2 regions of the Rahnella sp. Larv3_ips genome follow, and region 2 is predicted to be linked to the other one. Evidence: predicted binding sites of a transcription regulator. Region 2 holds the regulator's gene; the other holds the start of a gene.
The links. The regulator PhoB, encoded in region 2, activates phosphate uptake and scavenging genes when phosphate is short. The targets are predictions, from matches to a motif close to CTGTCATAAAACTGNCNNAT.
Positions count from the first base shown of each region.

Region 1: a site for PhoB is predicted at 2,648-2,667, ahead of phnC (phosphonate ABC transporter ATP-binding protein). Genes of this name have one in related genera too.

Region 1 is NZ_MJIB01000005.1:290,037-300,006, reverse strand. It holds gene ED901_RS10125 (hypothetical protein) at 1-11, shown strand, start outside; gene ED901_RS10120 (Yip1 family protein) at 189-779, shown strand; gene dld (D-lactate dehydrogenase) at 854-2,545, opposite strand; gene phnC (phosphonate ABC transporter ATP-binding protein) at 2,708-3,544, shown strand; gene phnD (phosphonate ABC transporter substrate-binding protein) at 3,611-4,543, shown strand; gene phnE (phosphonate ABC transporter, permease protein PhnE) at 4,609-5,472, shown strand; gene phnE (phosphonate ABC transporter, permease protein PhnE) at 5,472-6,395, shown strand; gene ED901_RS10090 (cupin domain-containing protein) at 6,462-7,583, opposite strand; gene ED901_RS10085 (NAD-dependent succinate-semialdehyde dehydrogenase) at 7,805-9,184, opposite strand; gene ED901_RS10080 (DHCW motif cupin fold protein) at 9,545-9,874, shown strand; partial or broken gene ddlA (D-alanine--D-alanine ligase) at 9,941-9,970, shown strand, end outside.
Region 2 is NZ_MJIB01000005.1:689,258-699,227, forward strand. It holds gene phoR (phosphate regulon sensor histidine kinase PhoR) at 46-1,365, opposite strand; gene phoB (phosphate response regulator transcription factor PhoB) at 1,387-2,076, opposite strand; gene sbcD (exonuclease subunit SbcD) at 2,293-3,531, shown strand; gene sbcC (exonuclease subunit SbcC) at 3,528-6,776, shown strand; gene ED901_RS12110 (ABC transporter substrate-binding protein) at 7,012-8,034, shown strand; gene ED901_RS12115 (ABC transporter permease) at 8,046-8,810, shown strand; gene ED901_RS12120 (ABC transporter ATP-binding protein) at 8,807-9,628, shown strand; gene mak (fructokinase) at 9,690-9,970, opposite strand, start outside.

The DNA.
Region 1 (9,970 bases), 400 kb from region 2:
TTATTCATTAAAGGCGACCCGAGGCGGCCAATGATCCTTCATGCAGAATTGGCCGCCTCTGCAGATTCAACAATAACGGCTATAATTTAGACAGGTCGCCACCTTCCTTGTGCCTCAGTGTAACGGGCATTCCCGAAGGTTTATCACCGCACGCCGCTGGCGGCTTTCGGCGTACAAGGGGGTGTTTCATGGTAAATCATGTCTGGGGACTGTTGTCCCATCCAGGTCCCGAACTGCAACAAATCCAGCGTGAACGGGAAACCGTTTCACATGTGTATTCTCATCATGTTCTTCTGATGGCGCTTATTCCGGTTGTCTGTTCCTTTATCGGAACCACGCAGCTTGGCTGGAATTTCGGTGACGGGCAGAAACTGCTGGTTTCCATGTTCACCGCGTCCTACATCGCCGTTATTTTTTATGTTCTGATGCTCGGTGCTGTCGCCCTGATGGGGCGAATTATCTACTGGATGGCGCGTCGCTATGACAGTCGTCCGACACTCAACAACTGCATCGTGTTTGCCGGTTACGTTGCCACACCGATGTTCCTCAGCGGGATCGTCGCGTTATATCCGATGGTCTGGCTGTGCCTGTTCGTCGGTATTATTGGTTTGTGCTACAGCGGATATCTGCTGTATCTCGGTATTCCGAACTTCCTGAATATCGACCGGCGCGAAGGCTTTCTGTTCTCCAGTTCAACTCTGGCAATGGGTGTTCTGGTTCTTGAGCTGCTGCTCGCGCTGACGGTGATCATGTGGGGTTACGGAACTCAGCTATTTTGATCTGCACTGCTCCCTCCACAGCGAAGGGGAGGGAGCAACAAACTAACCCCGCATAATCCATGCTCCAGGATTTGTTATTCCTGCCAGTTTTTCAACTTACTGGTTTTTCCTATTCCCGGATTGAAGCTGTTGGTGGGATCGGCCTGTTGGTAGAAGGCTTTCAGGTGCGGTTTCGCCATATACAGATGCCCGACGTTATGCTCGGCCGGGTACTCCGCGCCTTTGGCGTCGAGAAGCTCAAGCATCCTGTGTTTCAGCGCCTTGCTGTTCGCGCCTTTTTTGACGATGTAATCCTGATGGAAAACGTGGCACATGAAATGGCCGTAATACAGTTTTGCCACCAGCTGGTTATCGATATCCTCCGGCAGGGTTTCAAACCATTCGCGGTCATTGCGTCGCAGCGCGATGTCCAGTGCCAGAATGTCCTCCACCTCTTTTTCATGCACTGCGTGATAACGCACCGCGGCACCCGCTGCGGCGAAGCGATGCAGGAAAGCTTTTTTACCTTCATCGGCAGAACAAATAAAGAAATCGCCCTGACCGTCACTGAAGAATCGGGTGAGGAAGTTTCTGGCCTCATCAATGCCCTGACCTGACATTTTCAGCAGCAGATGATGTTCAAAACGATCGCGGTATTGTTTCATCCGGGGAGGCAGATGATTGGGCAGGGCTTTGCTCAGGCATTGCATGACGCGGTCGCTGAAGTTTTTCGGCAGAAAAGGCACTTTGCTGGCGTGGGCATCGAATTTACCTTTGGCGGTAAACATATCCGGCATTTTATCGGTGCCAAGTTTGTCGATCATCATGAAGGTGTCTTTGCCATAGACTTCGGTGATATCGAAAATGTCACGATGCATGTATTCGCCCGCAACAGGCAGATGAGTGAAGTCACGCAGGATCTGACGGCGCAGTTCAGTGAGGACGGCGGTGTCATTGGTGCCGATGTAAAACACCTGCTGCTGGGTTTCTGCCGGGAAAGTGTCGAGGCGTACCGCAAAAACCGCCAGCTTTCCGGCACAACCTGAGGCCTCAAACAACCGGCGCTGGTCGGCGTTAAAGCGTGACGGCGTATCAGCATCCACTTCACGAACGCGTGAGGCGTATTCGTTATCGGACGCCAGCCGCTTATCGTGCAGGATATCGGTTTCAAGATATTCCGCTTTTTCCAGACGCGTCAGGATCTCCTCGGGTGTATCACCGAGGTTGATACCCAGATGATTAATCAGCTTCAGCTCTCCCTGCTCATCTATCTGTGCGTAGAGTGCCATTTCGGTATAGGCCGGGCCGCGTTTGACCAGCGAGCCGCCGGAGTTATTGCAGATCCCGCCGACAACGGAGGCACCGATGCAGGATGATCCGATCACCGAGTGAGGTTCCCGGTTGTACGGCTTAAGCATTTTCTCCAGCTTATAGAGTGTGCTGCCGGGAAAGCCTATCACCTGATGGCCGCCGTCGAGCAACTGGATCTTATCCAGCTTCAGCGTGCTGAAAATAACAATGTCGCGGTCGTAATCGTCCCCGCTGGGCGTCGAGCCTTCGGTCAGGCCGGTATTGGCAGCCTGCATGATGACGATTTTATCGGCCGCGATGCACACTTTCAGCAGTTGCCACTGTTGCAGCAATGTCTGCGGGAATACGACCGCCAGCGCTTTGCCTCCGCCGGAGCGAAACCCTTTACGGTAGCGCTCGGTGTTGCTGTCACCGGTCAGAACATGGCGGATGCCGGCAATCTCTTTCAATGCGGCGATGAGTGTCTGATTATCCATTTCATCTTCCTTTTTTGACGTGATGCGCATTTGGCACCCCTACAATCATAGACTTATTCCAGCGTCTTTTTGTCATGCGCTGTCCATTAAATCGTCATTGATGTGTCATAAAACTCGCGCTTAATGAACGCCAGATAATGAAAGCAACCGAGAGACAGCATCATGGCGCAAGCACAACTTAAGCTGGCACAGGCTGAATATCCTCAGGCCGGGACACAGCATCTGAACAAAGTACTCGACGTCAAAGGCCTGGTGAAATCCTACAAATCCGGCCAGCGGGTTCTTAATGACATTAATTTTGATCTGCACGCCGGTGAGTTTGTCGCGGTGATTGGCCGCTCCGGTGCAGGAAAATCTACGCTGCTGCACGTTCTCAATGGCACCATTCCGTTAACCGACGGCAGCGTGGTGTGTCATTACGAAAATGGTGAACAGCAGGAGCTTGCCGGGCTGACCGGCAAAGCGTTGCGCCGCTGGCGTTCCGGTTGTGGCATGATCTTTCAGGATTTTTGCCTGGTCCCGCGTCTGGATGTACTGACTAACGTGTTGCTCGGGCGTCTGAGCCATACCTCAACTTTCAAATCATTCTTTAACCAGTTTAACGACGAAGACCGCGCCCGGGCGATTTCCCTGCTGGAATGGCTGCACATGTTGCCGCATGCGTTACAACGCGCCGAAAATCTTTCCGGCGGGCAGATGCAGCGGGTGGCGATATGTCGCGCACTGATGCAAAACCCCAAAATTTTGCTGGCCGATGAACCCGTTGCTTCTCTCGATCCAAAAAATACCCTGCGCATCATGAATGCACTGAAAAAAGTCAGCGAAGAAAATATCGCAGTGATGGTGAATTTGCATTCGGTCGAACTGGTGAAAGATTATTGCACCCGTGTTATTGGCATTGCGAAAGGGCAAATTATATTTGATGGTCATCCTGATCAGTTAACTGACGGGATCCTGCATCAGTTATACGGTGAGGAACATGAAGCCGTAGCGGTTTAATTATAAGACTCAATTTTGGCACGCTTTATTTCTACTTTCTCTCAATCTACACAAGGTTACCATTACATGAAGAAGTTATTACGTCTGGCAGTCTTTGTTGCAGGTTCCTTTACCGCAATGCACAGCATGGCAGAAGATGCGCCTAAAGAACTGAACTTAGGTATTTTGGGCGGGCAGAATGCGACTCAGCAAATCGGGGATAATCAGTGCGTCAAAGATTTCTTCGATAAAGAATTAAATGTGGATACTAAACTGCGTAATTCCTCCGATTATTCAGGCGTTATTCAGGGGTTATTAGGCAAGAAAGTCGACATGGTATTAAGTATGTCTCCGTCGTCTTTCGCGTCGGTTTATATTAATAACCCGAAAGCAGTGGATCTGGTGGGTATTGTGATCGACGATACCGACAAATCCCGCGGTTATCACTCGGTTGTCGTGGTCAAAGCCGACAGCCCGTACCAGAAAATTTCTGATCTGAAAGGTAAATCCTTTGGCTTCGCTGACCCGGATTCCACCTCCGGTTACCTGATCCCGAATCAGGCGTTCAAGAAAGAGTTTGGCGGCACAACGGATAATAAATACAACAACTTCTTCTCCAGCGTTACCTTCTCCGGCGGCCATGAGCAGGACATTCTTGGCGTGCTGAACGGCCAGTTCGAAGGCGCGGTGACCTGGGCTTCAATGATTGGTGACCGTGAAACCGGTTATACCTCAGGGGCATTCAACCGAATGATCCGCATGGACCATCCGGATCTGATGAAGAAAATCCGTATCATCTGGGAATCTCCGCTGATCCCTAACGGCCCGATTTTAGTGCGCAGCGATTTGCCACCGGCATTTAAAGCCAAACTGGTTTCTGCCATCAAGAAACTGGATAAAGAAGACCACGCCTGCTTCGTGAAAGCCGTCGGCGGTAAACAACACATCGGTGAAACGTCGCTGGCGGAATATCAGCAGATTATCGATATGAAGCGTGAGCTGACTAAAGGCGGTCGTTAATCCGTAGTTTCCTCCTCCTTCGCAGGGGGAGGAATTATTATTATCTGTAAACCGGAAATATTATTTTGAATAAAGATTTCAATCGTTATTATCAGCAGGTGCGCGGGAAACAAAAGCGTGAAGCGCTGATCTGGTCAGGATTGATGCTGGTTTTATATCTTTGGTCAGGCAATGTTTCCGAGCTAAATCTGAAAACCATTATTGTTTCCGCGCCGAGTTTTTTTGATTATATCGGTGAAACGGTGCCGGTATTGCACTGGCCGTTGTTATTTGCTGATGGTCATACTGAAGGGTCTTTCGCTTACTGGGGCTACCGGCTTAATATTCAGTTGCCGCTGATCTGGGAAACTATTCAGCTGGCACTTTCGTCGACGATTTTATCCACCGCGCTGGCCATTATTCTGGCATTTCTTGCCGCCAATAATACCGATTCGCCAAAATGGATAAAATTCAGTATCCGCACGTTTGTCGCTTTCTTACGCACCATGCCGGAACTGGCCTGGGCGGTGATGTGCGTCATGGCCTTTGGCGTGGGGGCAATCCCCGGTTTTATCGCGCTGACATTACATACCGTTGGCAGCCTGACCAAATTGTTTTACGAATCCATTGAAACCGCCTCGGATAAACCGGTGCGTGGCCTGCGTGCCTGCGGCGCAGGGCGACTGCAGCGCATGCGTTTCGCCATGTGGCCGCAGGTGAAACCGATTTTCCTGTCCTACAGTTTTATGCGCCTTGAGATCAACTTCCGTCAGTCCACCATTCTCGGGCTGGTCGGTGCCGGTGGCATCGGGCAGGAGCTGATGACCTCAATCAAGCTCGACCGTTATGATCAGGTCAGCATGACCTTACTGCTGATTATATTGGTGGTATCGATAATGGATTATCTCTCAGGAAAACTGCGCAAACGCGTTGTGGAGGGCACTTTCTGATGTTAACCGATGCGCTTGAACCTCATGTTGTCAGCAGCCTGAAACAACAGCACGGACATTTGTTTGCCGCGCAGCGCCGCTATCTGCGCTACCTCGCGATACTGGCCGTGGTGATTACGCTGTATTACGTCTACTTTTTCAGTTACTTCGGCATTCCGTGGAGCGAAGTGGTGCGCGGCAGCCGTGAAGTCGGGCGCTATTTCCTGCGCATGTTCGTCTGGCACAACGTCTCCGAATGGCCGTTTATGTACTATTTTTCGCAAATTGGCATCACGCTGGCGATAGTTTTTGCCGGCACGATCACCGCCTCTTTCCTGGCATTGCCGTTGTCATTTCTGGCTGCGCGAAACGTGATGAACACTCCCTTGCTCAGACCTGTTTCGCTGATCGTTCGCCGGCTTCTTGACGTGCTGCGCGGGTTGGATATGGCGATCTGGGGGCTGATTTTCGTTCGCGCCGTCGGCATGGGGCCGCTGGCAGGCGTGCTGGCGATAGTGATGCAGGATTTAGGGTTACTGGGCAAATTATTCGCCGAAGGGCATGAAGCCGTGGAACGCTCGCCAAGCCGTGGCCTGCGGGCGCTGGGCGCTTCACCGCTTCAAACCCACCGCTTTGGTATCTTTACCCAGTCGTTCCCGACCTTCCTTGCACTGTCGCTGTATCAGATTGAATCCAACACCCGTTCTGCCGCGGTGCTCGGCTTTGTCGGGGCAGGGGGGATTGGCCTGGTGTATGCGGAAAATATGCGGCTGTGGAACTGGGATGTGGTGATGTTTATCACGCTTATTCTGGTGGCTATCGTCATGATAATGGACAAGATTTCCGCGATGCTGCGGGCGAAATATATTCAGGGTGAAGAGATAGCGCTGTTTGAGCCTGAAGTGCGGAGATCGAAAACGCCGGTCGAGCTTTACCGGCCATAAAACGCGGAATAAAAAAGGCGGCGTCCCTGTTGGATGCCGCCTTTTTCGTTTCAACCGCGTCAGTTTTTACTCGTCAAAAAACCAGTAACCCTGATTCACCAGATCGGTGAGTACAGCGATAAACTCCGGATCCTGTACCGCGTTCCCCAGCTCATTTTTACTGATGCAGGTGTAACGGCACAACGCATCGGCCGCCTTCACATTATCGGTTTCCAGCGCTTCGCTGTTCACGAAGAAACGCCCGCCCACATTCAGCACGCGCAGGCCGCTGAGACGGGTCAGGCTGTCGCCCTGCGTCAGGGCATCGACAATTTCGTGAGCTTCAAACGGCGGTTCAGCGGGAGCGATGTCCAGTTCATGGCGTGGCGTGGTGGCGAAGCGTCCGAACCACTGTTTAAAGGATTCCGGCTCATTGATTAGCTCGTGCATCATATTACGCACACGATCCAGTTCGTACTCTTCAACTTTGCCCACATGCTCGCGCAGTGTCAGATCCGGGTCGCTGTAGTGGTTGCCACCGAGATCGTTTTCCAGCGCATAGTCCGCAAAGCTGCTGATGAAATCACGGGTGTTCGGGCCACGAAAACCGACGGAATAGTTTAGCGCCGTTTCATGGGTGAAACCGTCATGCGGGAAGCCTGGCGGAATATACAAAATGTCGCCAGGTTCCAGATCTTCATCAATGATTGGCGTGAAAGGGTCAACGTGTAATAACGCCGGATGCGGGCAAAACTGGCGCATTGGCAAAGCATCCCCCACACGCCAGCGGCGGCTGCCCATGCCCTGAATGATAAATACGTCATATTGATCGATATGCGGGCCGACACCGCCGCCCGGCACGGAATAGGAGATCATCAGATCGTCGAGACGCCAGTCAGGCAGTACACGGAAAGGACGAACCAGTTCGGCAGAAGGCGCGTGCCAGTGGTTAACCGCCTGCGCCAGCAACGACCAGCCGGTTTCACCCAAATTATCGAAATGTTCGAAAGGCCCGTTGCTCGCCTGCCATTGCCCGTTCTTATGGCTGACCAGGCGGCTGTCCACCTCAGGTTCCATCGCAAGGCCGGCTAACTCATCCGGAGTGATCGGATCGACAAAGTTTGTGAACGCTTTTTTGATAATAACAGGTTGTTTTTGCCAGTATTTTTCTAAAAACTCTGGCCAGTCGAGATTGAGTTCATACGCCATGTGATTCACCAGTGGAAAGACAAACAGCCCCGATTATAGAGAGGCTGTATGCAATACCGCTTTGTCGTGGGTCAAGGCTACCCGTCATAATTCAAACCGCAGGGGCGTTGGCGACATTCAGTCACCCGAATCACTGGCATAAGTCAGCTCATCGGGTTTCCTTCGCTTGCGGCCTTGCTGCCGCCTGAATTATTTTGGGTACAGAACTCTGGTTGAAACAGTTACGATTTCGCGGCCAGCACGACCAGTTTCTGGTTCACAAATTCTTTGATCCCCAGATCTGACAGCTCGCGACCAAAACCTGAGCGCTTAACCCCACCAAATGGCAGTTCGGCGGCGGTGTCTGTCGGTGAATTGACATATACCATGCCGGTTTCAATCTGGCTTGCCAGCTTACGGGCACGGTCCATGTCTTTGGTGAAGACCGAACCGCCGAGGCCGTAGTGCGAGTCATTGGCAAGTTTCACCAGTTCCTCGTCATTTTTCACCACATACACCTGGGCGACCGGGCCAAAGAACTCTTCAAAATATGCCGGATTGTCGCGGGTGATATGCGTCAGAATCGTTGGCTCGAAGAAATTACCCGGATTGTCTGTCACCTTTTTACCGCCAAAGTGCAGTTTCGCCCCGTGTTTTACGGCGTCATCCACCTGCTTGCTCAGCGTTTTCACCGCGTCGGCAGAGGACAACGGGCCCAGCGTGGTGGATTTATCCAGCGGATCGCCCATCTTCAGCGCTTTAAAGTGATCGGTGAATTTTTTCAGGAATTCATCGGCGACTTTTTCATGAATGATGAAACGTTTGGCCGCGGTACACACCTGACCTGCGTTGGAGATACGTGCCTGCGCACCGGCTTTAGCCGCTTTATCGATATCCGCATCGTCGAGCACGGCAAACACGTCGTTCCCGCCCAGCTCCAGCGTGGATTTTTTCAGCTTACCGGCAGCACGGGCTGCGACCACGGCACCGGCTTTTTCCGAACCGGTCAGCGCCACGCCCTGAACGCGGTCATCGTCAATGATTGACGCGACCTGATCCTGCGAAATAAACAGGTTGGTATAAGCGCCTTTTGGCGCACCGGCTTCGGTCACCAGCTTTTCAAAGGTTTCCGCACAGTGCGGCACAATGCTGGCGTGTTTCACAATCACGCTGTTACCGGAAGCCAGATTCGGTGCCAGAACACGCATCAGCTGGTAGAACGGGAAGTTCCAAGGTTCGACGGCCATGATCACGCCGATTGGATGGTGCTCTACCCAGGCTTCACCCAGGTCTGACTTATAAGGCACAGGTTTGAGGAATTCTTCCGCTTTTTCGGCATAGAATTTCGCAATGTCTGCGCAAATTTGCACTTCGCCCCGGCTTTGCTCAATAAGCTTGCCCATCTCGACGCTGACAATTTTGGCCAGTTCATCGACGCGCGACGACATGATTTCCGACAGCTTGTGCAGGACTTTCACACGTTGCTGGATATCGCCCTGTGCCCAGTCGGATTTGTACAACGCATGCGCGGTGGCCAGCGTTTCCTCGACCTGCTTATCGTTGTGCGTCTGGTATTCTTTGATGAGTTTGTTGTTGAACGGATTTATCGTTTGATATGGCATGTGGTGCTCCTTGTTTTGTGGCGCGCCGCTTTAAAAATCAGCCGCGCGTTGGAATTGAGGTGCGTACGCCTTTCTGCGTTATGTTTCCGCTGTCTCATTCGAACAATAAGCATAGTCGATAAAACGTGAAGTCTGTCGCACAGACACCTCCGGCAACACAGTCTTTTCACCGTATTTTGGCTGCCTGCTTACAGGCCACAGCCCGCGAGGGCTGCGGGCTGTCTCTGAGATTAATCGTCTTTACGTAACTTTTCTTCCAAAGCCGGTTTTTTCTCCCGTGGTTTTGTTTTAGCAAGCGATTGATAAATTAAGCGCTCACTTTTATGCTGGCTTTCCTTGTTTTCCGACACTGAGAAATTCATGAAGCTTGATGCGATTCCGTTTTGCACCACCGACTGGCGCGAGGTCACGCCGACTCAGCATCCGGGCGATGTAGGGATGGCGCTGTGGCGCACCCAGAAATTTGGCGATATACGCGTTCGCATCGTGGAATATTCCGCCGGTTATGAAGCGGATCACTGGTGCAGCAAGGGCCACGTTCTGTTTTGTCTGGAAGGTGAATTGCACACGCGCCTGGAGGATGGCCGCACGTTTACGCTTTCTCCGGGGATGAGTTATCAGGTGGCGGACAATGCCGAGGCGCATCGTTCATCGACGCCGGTTGGCGCGAAATTATTTGTGGTTGACTAGTTTTAAGCCAAAACGTTAACAGAAAAATTCGCTGCCAGCCCTCACGCTGGCAGCAAGGAGCAGCAGGTGAGTAAATTACGGGTAGGCATCATTTTT
Region 2 (9,970 bases):
AAGAGTAAGAAAGCCTGAAATCCGCAGATAACAGGCTTGAGAGGATTAAGGCTTAATGGAAGCTTGCGCACCGGCGTCTTGCGGAACAATCAACCGCGGCGCCAGCGTAAACATAAAGCGGGTGCCGACACCCACTTCGCTCATGACTTCCAGCCTGGCGTTGTGATGGCTCAGGGCATGTTTGACGATCGCTAAGCCCAGCCCGCTGCCACCGGTCTGGCGGGAGCGCGCTTTGTCTACGCGATAGAAACGTTCGGTCAGGCGCGGAAGGTGCTGAGGCGCAATACCCGGCCCGTTGTCGCTTATCTGGAACTGCGCGCCGTGCGGCGTTTGCTGCCAGTTGACTTCAATGCGGGTGCCCGCCGGGGTGTGATTGACCGCGTTGTACACCAGATTGGAAACCGCGCTGCGCAGTTGATCTTCGTTGCCAAAGACCTTCAGCTTGTCGTTTATACGGAATACGACCTCATGCTGACCGCCGCTCAGCGTCTGCACTTCACGCTCCAGCATGCCGAGCATCACCGGAATATCGACTTTCTCGTGCAAATCCATATTGGCAGAAGCTTCTATTTTCGACAGCGTCAGCAGCTGTTTTACCAGCCCGTCCATGCGTCGCGTCTGCTCCTGCATGGTATCCAGCGCTTTGGAACGAAACGGCTCTTCCAGCTTGGCGTCTTCCATCATTTCCAGATAGCCCTGCAAAACGGTCAGCGGCGTACGCAGCTCATGGCTGACGTTAGCGAAGAAGTTGCGTCGCGCGCCCTCGAGCTGACGCATCTGCGTGACATCCCGCGCCACCATCAGTAATTGCCCTTCAGAATAAGGCATCACGCGAAACTCCACGTAATGCTCATTATTCAGCTGAAGATTCAGTGCACGGCTGAAATCCCGGGCCTGGATCCAGGCGCGAAACTCCGGATAGCGCAAAAGGTTAAAGATGTGCTGCCCGTTGTCTTCCGGCCAGCGAAAGCCGAGCAGTTCCTGCGCCAGACCGTTACACCAGAAAATATTGCCCTCTTCGGTGGTCAGCACCACTGCATCAGGTAACGATTCTGCACCGCTGCGAAAACGTTTAATTAATTGCCCTAATTCGCGACGACGACGACGGTTACGCATCTGCATCTGGTTCAGCCCGTAGAAAAGCGGCTCCCAGCTCCAGCGCCCGTTTGGCGGGGTGATGCTGCGGTCAAGCCACAGCCAATGTGAGAGTTTAAGCTGGTTGTAATAGTTCCAGCCCAGCGCCGCCAGCAGCGACGCAAAGAGAAGCCAGCCAAAATGGCCGACAAAAATGCCGAGAATGATCGCTGGCAGGCAAAAGAGGAAAAATTCGCCGGCCAGCCGTTTCCATGACAAACGTTCTAACACACAGATTCTCCGCTGTGGGGATTAATAACGCGTTGAGAAACGGTATCCCGTGCCACGGACAGTCTGAATCATTCTGTCATGTCCACTGGTTTCCAGCGCTTTACGTAAACGACGAATATGCACGTCCACGGTGCGATCTTCCACATAAACGTTAGTGCCCCAGACGTTATTCAGCAACTGTTCGCGGCTGTAAACACGTTCTGAGTGGGTCATAAAGAAGTGTAATAATTTGAATTCGGTCGGCCCCATGTCGAGCGCCTGCTCGTTGGCCATCACCCGGTGAGAGGAAGGATCCAGGCTCAGCCCCTGCATGTCGATCACCTCTTCCACCGCCATCGGAGAAATGCGGCGCATTACCGCTTTGATGCGGGCAACCAGTTCTTTCGGAGAAAACGGTTTGGTGATGTAATCATCGGCACCCACTTCGAGGCCGCGCACCCGATCTTCTTCTTCACCGCGTGCGGTCAGCATCATCACCGGGATTTCGCGGGTCAGGGCTTCACGTTTAAGGTGCTTAATAAACTGAATACCGGAACCGCCCGGTAACATCCAGTCGAGCAGGATAAGCTCAGGATAAGGCTCGACCAGCTGGGCCACCGCGGAATCAAAATCTTCAGCTTCAACAGCCTGATAGCCATTTTGTTCCAGTACAAAACACACCATTTCACGAATAGGAGCTTCGTCTTCAACCACTAATATACGTCTAGCCATCGTAGGTCCTGCCAATAGGTTAGCGATCTTTTATTTGATTGCGGGCGCCATTATGCGTCAGTTTTGTGACAGATTTATGAATAGAAAGGATGGTTCATTACCCGGCAATTTAACAGCCATCTTGCTGAAATGCGTCCGATTTTCTCAGGACATCGTCCCCCGTCGGCGTTTATACTTTGCGCCATTGTTACCGCACCGCGAACCACAGGGAGTTTCATGCGCCTGATCCACACCTCAGACTGGCATCTTGGCCAGTATTTCTTTACCAAAAGCCGCGCCGCCGAGCACCAGGCCTTTCTGCGCTGGCTGACGGAACAGGTGGAAAATCATCAGGTTGATGCCGTGATCGTGGCCGGTGACATTTTCGATACCGGCTCACCGCCGAGCTATGCCCGCGAACTGTATAACCGCTTCGTGGTGGAATTACAACGCACCGGCTGTCAGCTGATTGTGCTGGCCGGTAATCATGATTCCGTCGCCACGTTAAATGAGTCCCGCGAGCTGCTTTCCTGTCTCAATACCCGGGTGATCGCCACCGTCGGCGAAGATCTGTCTGAGCAAGTGCTGGTGTTAAATCAGCGCAATGGTACGCCGGGAGCCGTACTGTGCGCGATCCCCTTTTTACGCCCGCGCGATTTAATCGCCAGTCAGGCAGGGCAATCCGGCAGCGACAAACAGCTGGCCTTACAGGAAGCCATTGCCGCGCATTATGATGCGCTGTGCCACGCTGCGCAGGCCAAACGCGACCAACTGGGTCTGCCGCTGCCGATCATCGCCACCGGCCATCTGACCACCGTTGGCGTCAGCACCTCTGATTCCGTGCGCGACATCTATATTGGGACTCTTGATGCCTTTCCGGCGCAGGCGTTCCCGCCGGTAGATTACGTCGCGCTCGGCCATATCCACCGCGCGCAGTGCGTGGCGAAAACGGAACATATCCGTTACAGCGGTTCCCCTATTCCGCTCAGTTTTGATGAGCTGAGCAAAGCCAAAAGCGTCTATCTGCTGGATTTCGACGGTGCCACGCTCAACGCCATCGACACGCTGGAGATCCCCGTTTTCCAGCCGATGCAAATCATCAAAGGCTCGCTGGCGGAGATTGAACAGCAGCTGGCGCACTTCACCGGAGGCGATGCCACAAAACCGGTCTGGCTGGATATTGAAGTGGCGACGCAGGATTATCTCAGCGACATTCAGCGCCGCATTCAGGCGCTGACCGCCGAACTGCCGGTGGAGGTCGTGTTACTGCGCCGCAGTAAAGAACAACGGATTCACAGCATCGATCAGCAGGAAAAAGAGACCCTCAGCGAGCTGAGCGTCAGCGACGTTTTTGAGCGCAGATTGTCGCTGGAAGCGGATACGGATGAACCGCGCCAGACGCGGATGCGCACGCTGTTCGCCCAGGTTGTCGAACAGGTCACCAGCGGTCAGAGCACGGAGGGCAGCGCACAATGAAAATTCTCAGCCTGCGTTTAAAAAACCTGAACTCGCTGGCAGGCGAATGGAAAATTGATTTCACCGCCGAGCCGTTCGCCAGCAACGGTTTATTCGCCATCACCGGCCCGACCGGTGCGGGGAAAACCACCCTGCTCGACGCCATCTGTCTGGCGCTGTATCACCAGACGCCACGCCTGAACGTCACGCCAAGTCAGAATGAACTGATGACCCGCCATACCGCCGAATCACTGGCCGAAGTGGAGTTTGAAGTGAAAGGCATCGGCTATCGCGCATTCTGGAGCCAGCGACGCGCGAAAAACTCACCGGACGGCAATTTACAGGCGCCAAAAGTCGAGCTGGCCTTGCTGGCCGACGGCAAAATTCTGGCGGATAAAGTGCGCGATAAACTTGATGCTATCGCCGAACTGACCGGACTGGATTTTGGCCGTTTCACCAAATCGATGATGCTGTCGCAGGGCCAGTTCGCGGCGTTTCTGAATGCCGACGCTAACGACCGCGCCGAACTGCTGGAAGAACTCACCGGTACCGAAATCTACGGTCTGCTGTCCGAACGCGTGTTTGAACAACATAAAGAGGCACGCGTCACCCTGGACGGTTTGCATCAACGCATGGCCGGTATCGAACTGCTTAGCGAAGAACAGCGCCAGGCGCTGGAAACAGAACTGACTGAGCTGAACGCACAGGAAATCAGCCTCAGCCGGCAGGCGCAGCAGCGCCAGCAGGATCTTAACTGGCTGCAACAGTGGCAGCAGGTGCAGCAAAAACTTCAGCAGTCTCAGCAGCAACTGAGCGCCGCCGAGCAGGAAAATTTGGCTGCCGCGCCGCAATTGCAGCAGCTGGCACGTAGCGAACCGGCAGAAAAACTGCGTCCGTTACTCAATGATCGCCAGCGTTGTCAGGATGAATCGCAACGTCTTGTGCAGCAACTGGCGCAGCTCACGCAGCAACAGGAACAGCAAATTGCACAAATGACGCCGCTGACTCTGGCGGTGGAACAGGCGCAAACCGCACGGCTGAAACAGGCGGAAGAACAGCGTCAGACGCAGACGCTGATTGAAGAAAAAATCCTGCCGCTGGATGGCGAAATTATCCAGTGGCGTAAATCACTGGCCGATACGCAACAGTCGGTCAGTGACGTGCAGAAACTGGTCAGTGAGCATAACGCGACGCGGGTGCAAATGACCGCCGAACGTCAGAAACTGGACGAAGAAAGCCGCCAGCATCAGACCCGCCAGACCGCGCTGACCGAGGCGCTGAACGCCGCACAACAGCGTCAGGCTGAGCTGGAAAAACAGCATCCGCTGGCAGCATGGCAGAAACGGCAAACAGAGCTGGCGCAGCTGCGCCCGGTGCGCCAGCAGCTGTATTCACTCGCGCAGATTTTCCCTCAGCTGAACCAGCGCGTGCAGCAACAGCAAAAAGATTTGGCGCAATATCAGACGCAGCTGGCCGAAGAAGAACTGCGTCTGGGCGCGATCCGCCTGCAATGTCAGAAACAGCTGGAGCACCTGAACGACGTCAAAGCATTGCATAAACAGGAAATGCTGATCGTCAGCCTTGAAGCTGAACGAGCCAATCTGCAAAGCGGCAAAGCCTGCCCGCTGTGCGGTTCCACATCCCATCCGGCCATTGAACACTATCAGGAGGTTAAACCTTCTGAAACGGCGCTGCGAGTCGAGAAAATGCAGCTGGAATTCGATGCGGCAAAAGCCAGCGGCATTGAGCTGGCAGCGAAAATCAAAAGTCTGAAAGAACAGCAAACACGCGTGCAAACCCAGCTGGAGCAGGAAAGCCAGCAACTGAATGCGCATACCGAAAACTGGCAGCGACTCAGCGCGCCGCTGAACCTGACATTCGGATTGCAGGATACCCTGGCCATTCAGCAGTGGCTGGCGGAACGCGACGAAGAAGAACAGCAGTCACAGGATCTGATTAACCAGCACGAACAGCTGGCGCGGGCGTTGCAGCAGGCGAAAGATGCCCTGAATGACGCCCTGAACGCGCAGCAGAAAGTGCAGCAGCAAAGCGTGTTGCTGACCGAACGCGTTACCCGACTGGAAGAGACGCAGGCAAAAACTCAGCAGGACTTTGCGCGGCTGCAAAAGCTGTTCACGGAAGGTGAGAAATCTCTTTCTGAACTGAATGCCAAACGCCTTGAACTGTTCGGTGACCGCCAGGTGGCGCAGGTTCGCGAGCACTTACATCAGCAACAACAGGCGGCGGAAAAAGCGGTCAGTGACGCACAGGGCGCGCTGCAAAAAGCGCAGGAACTGCGCGATAAGCTGGCCGGTCAGCTGGCGAGTACGCAGCAGCAACAGTTGCAGGCTACGGAGCAATTGAAGCGGGCGGAACAGGTGTGGCAACAAGCGCTGAGCGCCAGCGGATTTGCCGATGAAGCCGCGGTGACACTGGCCCTGCTCGACGATGTACTGCATCAGCAACTTCAGCAGCGCAAAGAACATCTGCAACAACAGCTGGCGCAGGCGAACGCATTGCTGAGCGATGCCAAAGCACAGCTGGAAAAACATCGTCTTGCCCGCCCTGCCCATCTGAGTGAAACAGAAAACGATCTCGAAGCCCTGACGGCGCAACAGGCGGAACTGGCGCAACAACTGAAAGCCTTACAGCAACGTTTGGGCGAAATAACCAATAAACTCAACGACGATAAAGCGCGAAGCGGCAACCAACAGGCGTTGATCGCTCAGATTGCGCAGGCACAGCTGACGTGTGACGACTGGGGCTATCTGAATCAGATGATTGGCTCCAGCGACGGCGCGAAATTCCGTAAATTCGCGCAAGGGCTGACGCTCGATCACCTGGTGTATCTGGCGAACCGTCAGCTGGAAAAACTGCATGGCCGTTATCTGTTGCAGCGTAAAACCAGCGATGCGCTTGAATTGCAGGTGGTCGATACCTGGCAGGCCGATGCGGTGCGCGATACCCGCACGCTCTCCGGCGGCGAAAGTTTCCTGGTCAGTCTGGCACTGGCGCTGGCGCTCTCCGATCTGGTGAGCGATAAAACCCGTATCGATTCGCTGTTCCTCGACGAAGGTTTCGGCACGCTCGATGCCGACACGCTGGACACGGCGCTCGACGCCCTCGACAGCCTGAATGCCTCAGGTAAAACCATCGGTGTGATCAGCCATGTGGAAGCCATGAAAGATCGCATTCCGGTGCAAATCAAAGTCACCAAAGTGAACGGGCTGGGTGTCAGCCGCCTGAGCAGTGAATTTAAAGTCTGAACGTCAACCCGCAGGCCATCCCGCTAGCAATCTTGCTACCGGTTGCCCTGCGGTGGATCCCCTCTCTGCGCATCCGCACAATAATCGCACCGTTACGGTGCGTCACAGCCTGTCAACCTGCTGAATTATCGGTTATTTCCTTCGGGTAACGATCTGGCACGCCCTGTGCTTACTGTTATGTATACAAGTTGCAGTACAAGCTGCACTGCCTGCAAAACAGCCAAGGGGATCGCCGATGAAAAACGACAAACCTGAAAACCTTCCGGTCAATACACAACGCCGCCAAATGATGAAATGGCTGGCGATTACCGGCGGTGTCATGACACTCGGCGGGATGATCCCGACCACCGTTTTCGCCGCCGATGATGATGAAATTCGCATCGGCTACTGGCCTATCGTCGGCGGTTTGCCTCTCTATGTCGCTCTCGAACAAGGGTTCTTCAAAGAGGCCGGGCTGAACGTGAAAGGCGTTAAATTTGCCAGCGCGCAGCAAATTGTTGAAGGGATGATCACCGGCAGGATCCACGGCTGCGCCAACGGTACGGCCACCGGCGCACTCGGGCTGGGGGCGATCACCTCGCCGGATCTGTTCAAAATCATCTGCTCGAACCCGTCCAATCATCAGTTGGTTCTGGATGAATTTCTGGTGCCGCTGAACAGCACCGCGAAAGCAATCAGCGATCTGAAAGGCAAAAAGATCGCCTGCGGTCCGGGGATCCAAAACGTCACCATGGCGAAGATCATTCTGGAGAAAAATGGATTCACCAATCCTTCCGTGATTGAACTGCCGGTCGGGCAACACGCGCCTGCGCTGGCCGCCGGACAAATTGACGGTGTGTATACGCTCGAACCCACCGGCACCGTCGGACGCATGAAAAACCTCTCCCGCACGCTGGAAACCGGCGTGATTTCGAAATACGTGCTCGGCAATGCGGACGCCCCGTGGTTTGGCGGCGCGGCGGCGCTGAATTCCAGCTTTATCGCCAGCAAACCTGAAGAGACGAAAAAGTTTATTGCCGCTTATCAGAAAGCGGTGGAATTCATTGCGGCGCATCCTGATAAAGCCCGTGAAAACGTCGCCGGTTACACCAGCATTGAACCTGCGCTGGTGAAAGAAGTGCCGCTGCCGGGCTTCGTGATGTATCCGGGGTTAAAAGGCGAGAATCTGCAATGGTTCCAGAAATTTTATGACGTCTTTACCGAAAGAAAAATCTTCAGCAAACCGGTGGATGTCGCTTCGCTGATCTATCAGGGATAAGGGGAAAAATGATGACATCACCATGGTCTTCAAGATTGTTGCCACTGATCGGCCCTGTCCTGTTGTTTCTGTTCTGGCAACTGGCAGTGAGCGCCAAATGGCTGAATCCGGTACTGCTGCCTTCTCCCGTCGACACGCTGGGCTTTATGTTTCAGTCGTTTTCGGATGTCTCCATGCGCACCGACATCGGCGCGACGCTATACCGCACGCTGGTGGCGTTCGGCTTCGCCGCAGTCATTGGCGTCCCGCTCGGCGTGATTTTGGGCAGCAATGAAAAGGTCTATCGCAGCCTGGAATTTCTGATCGACTTCTTCCGCTCCACGCCCTCATCCGCGCTGATCCCGCTGTTCATGCTGATTTTCGGCATCACGGATGCCAACAAAATTGCCATCGCCGCCTTTGCCGCCGTGCTGGTCATTCTGTTTAACAGCGCCTACGGCGTGATGAACGCCAAGAAAACCCGCCTGATGGCGGCCAGGGTGATGGGGATTTCCCGCTGGCACATTTTCAAAGACATTTTGCTGATGGAAAGCCTGGCCCAGACGTTCGTGGGTCTGCGTACCGGTGTGTCGATTGCGCTGGTGATCGTGATTGTCGCCGAAATGTTTATCGGTTCGGAAACCGGCCTCGGCCATCGGATCATTGATGCCCAGCAGGTCTTCAACATCAAAGACATGTACGCCTCGATCCTGATCACCGGTGCGCTGGGCTACTTACTGAATCTGGCCTTTTTGCTGATCGAGAAAAAAACTGTCCACTGGAGTAGCAAAGCATGACGCAACCTCTCTCGCTGAACCCCGGTTACAAAGGCCCGCAACTGCCGCAATACGCCACGCGACCGGATACCCATGTGACCATTCGCGGCCTGACCAAAGCCTTTGCCGGACAGCCGCTGTATACCGATCTCAATCTGGACTTGCCGCGCGGAAAAATCGTCTCGATCTTCGGCCCGAACGGCTGCGGTAAATCAACGTTAATGAACATGATTGCCGGGCTGATTCCGGTTGATAAAGGCGACATTCTGTTTGACGGCAAGACGCTGGCGCAGACCACCATCGGCTATGTGTTTCAGAACTACCGCGACGCGCTGTTTCCGTGGATGAGCGCGCGCGCCAACATCGCCTATCCGCTGGTGCGCCACGGCATGAGTAAGGCTGAAGTGAACGCGCGGGTTGAAGAACTGACGCAGATGTTTGATATCCGCTTCGACCTGAAACGCTATCCGTACGAGCTTTCCGGCGGCCAGCAGCAAACCGTGTGCATCATGCGCGCGCTGGCGACGCGTCCGGAAGTGATGTTCCTCGACGAGCCTTTCTCGGCGCTGGATTTTGAAATGACGCTGTTTATCCGCGATAAATTGCAGGAAGTGCAGCTGGCAACCGGCGTCACCATGCTGATTGTCTCTCACGATCTGGAAGATGCGGTATTTCTGGCGGATGAAATCTTACTGCTCACGCGACGGCCAACGCAGATTGCGGAAATCGTACCTTTCGATCTTCCCCGCCCGCGTGGTTCAGAAATCATGAGCCACCCGGAGTTTATCCGCGTGAAGGCGCATACGCTGGACGTCTTTAAACGGGAGATGGCGCTTTAAATGGGGAGTGTTGAATGAAATCAGGGGCGCAAATTCTGCGCCCCTGAAAGCTGATGATGGCTTACAACGCAAAACGCGACTGCGGCCACAACCAGGCGGCACCGCGCACGCCGCTGGAATCGCCGTGAACGGCTTTGAGGATAGGGGTTTCGCATTCCCCCCCGAATACCCACTGCTTCACCAGCAGAGGAACGGTCTGATACAAACGATCAACGTTACTCATGCCGCCACCGAACACAATCACATCCGGGTCGAGAATATTCACCACGTTCGCCAGCGCTTTTGCCAGACGACGTTCGTAGCGGCCAAGTGCCAGTTCAGCGGTTTCGTCGCCCTGCTCCA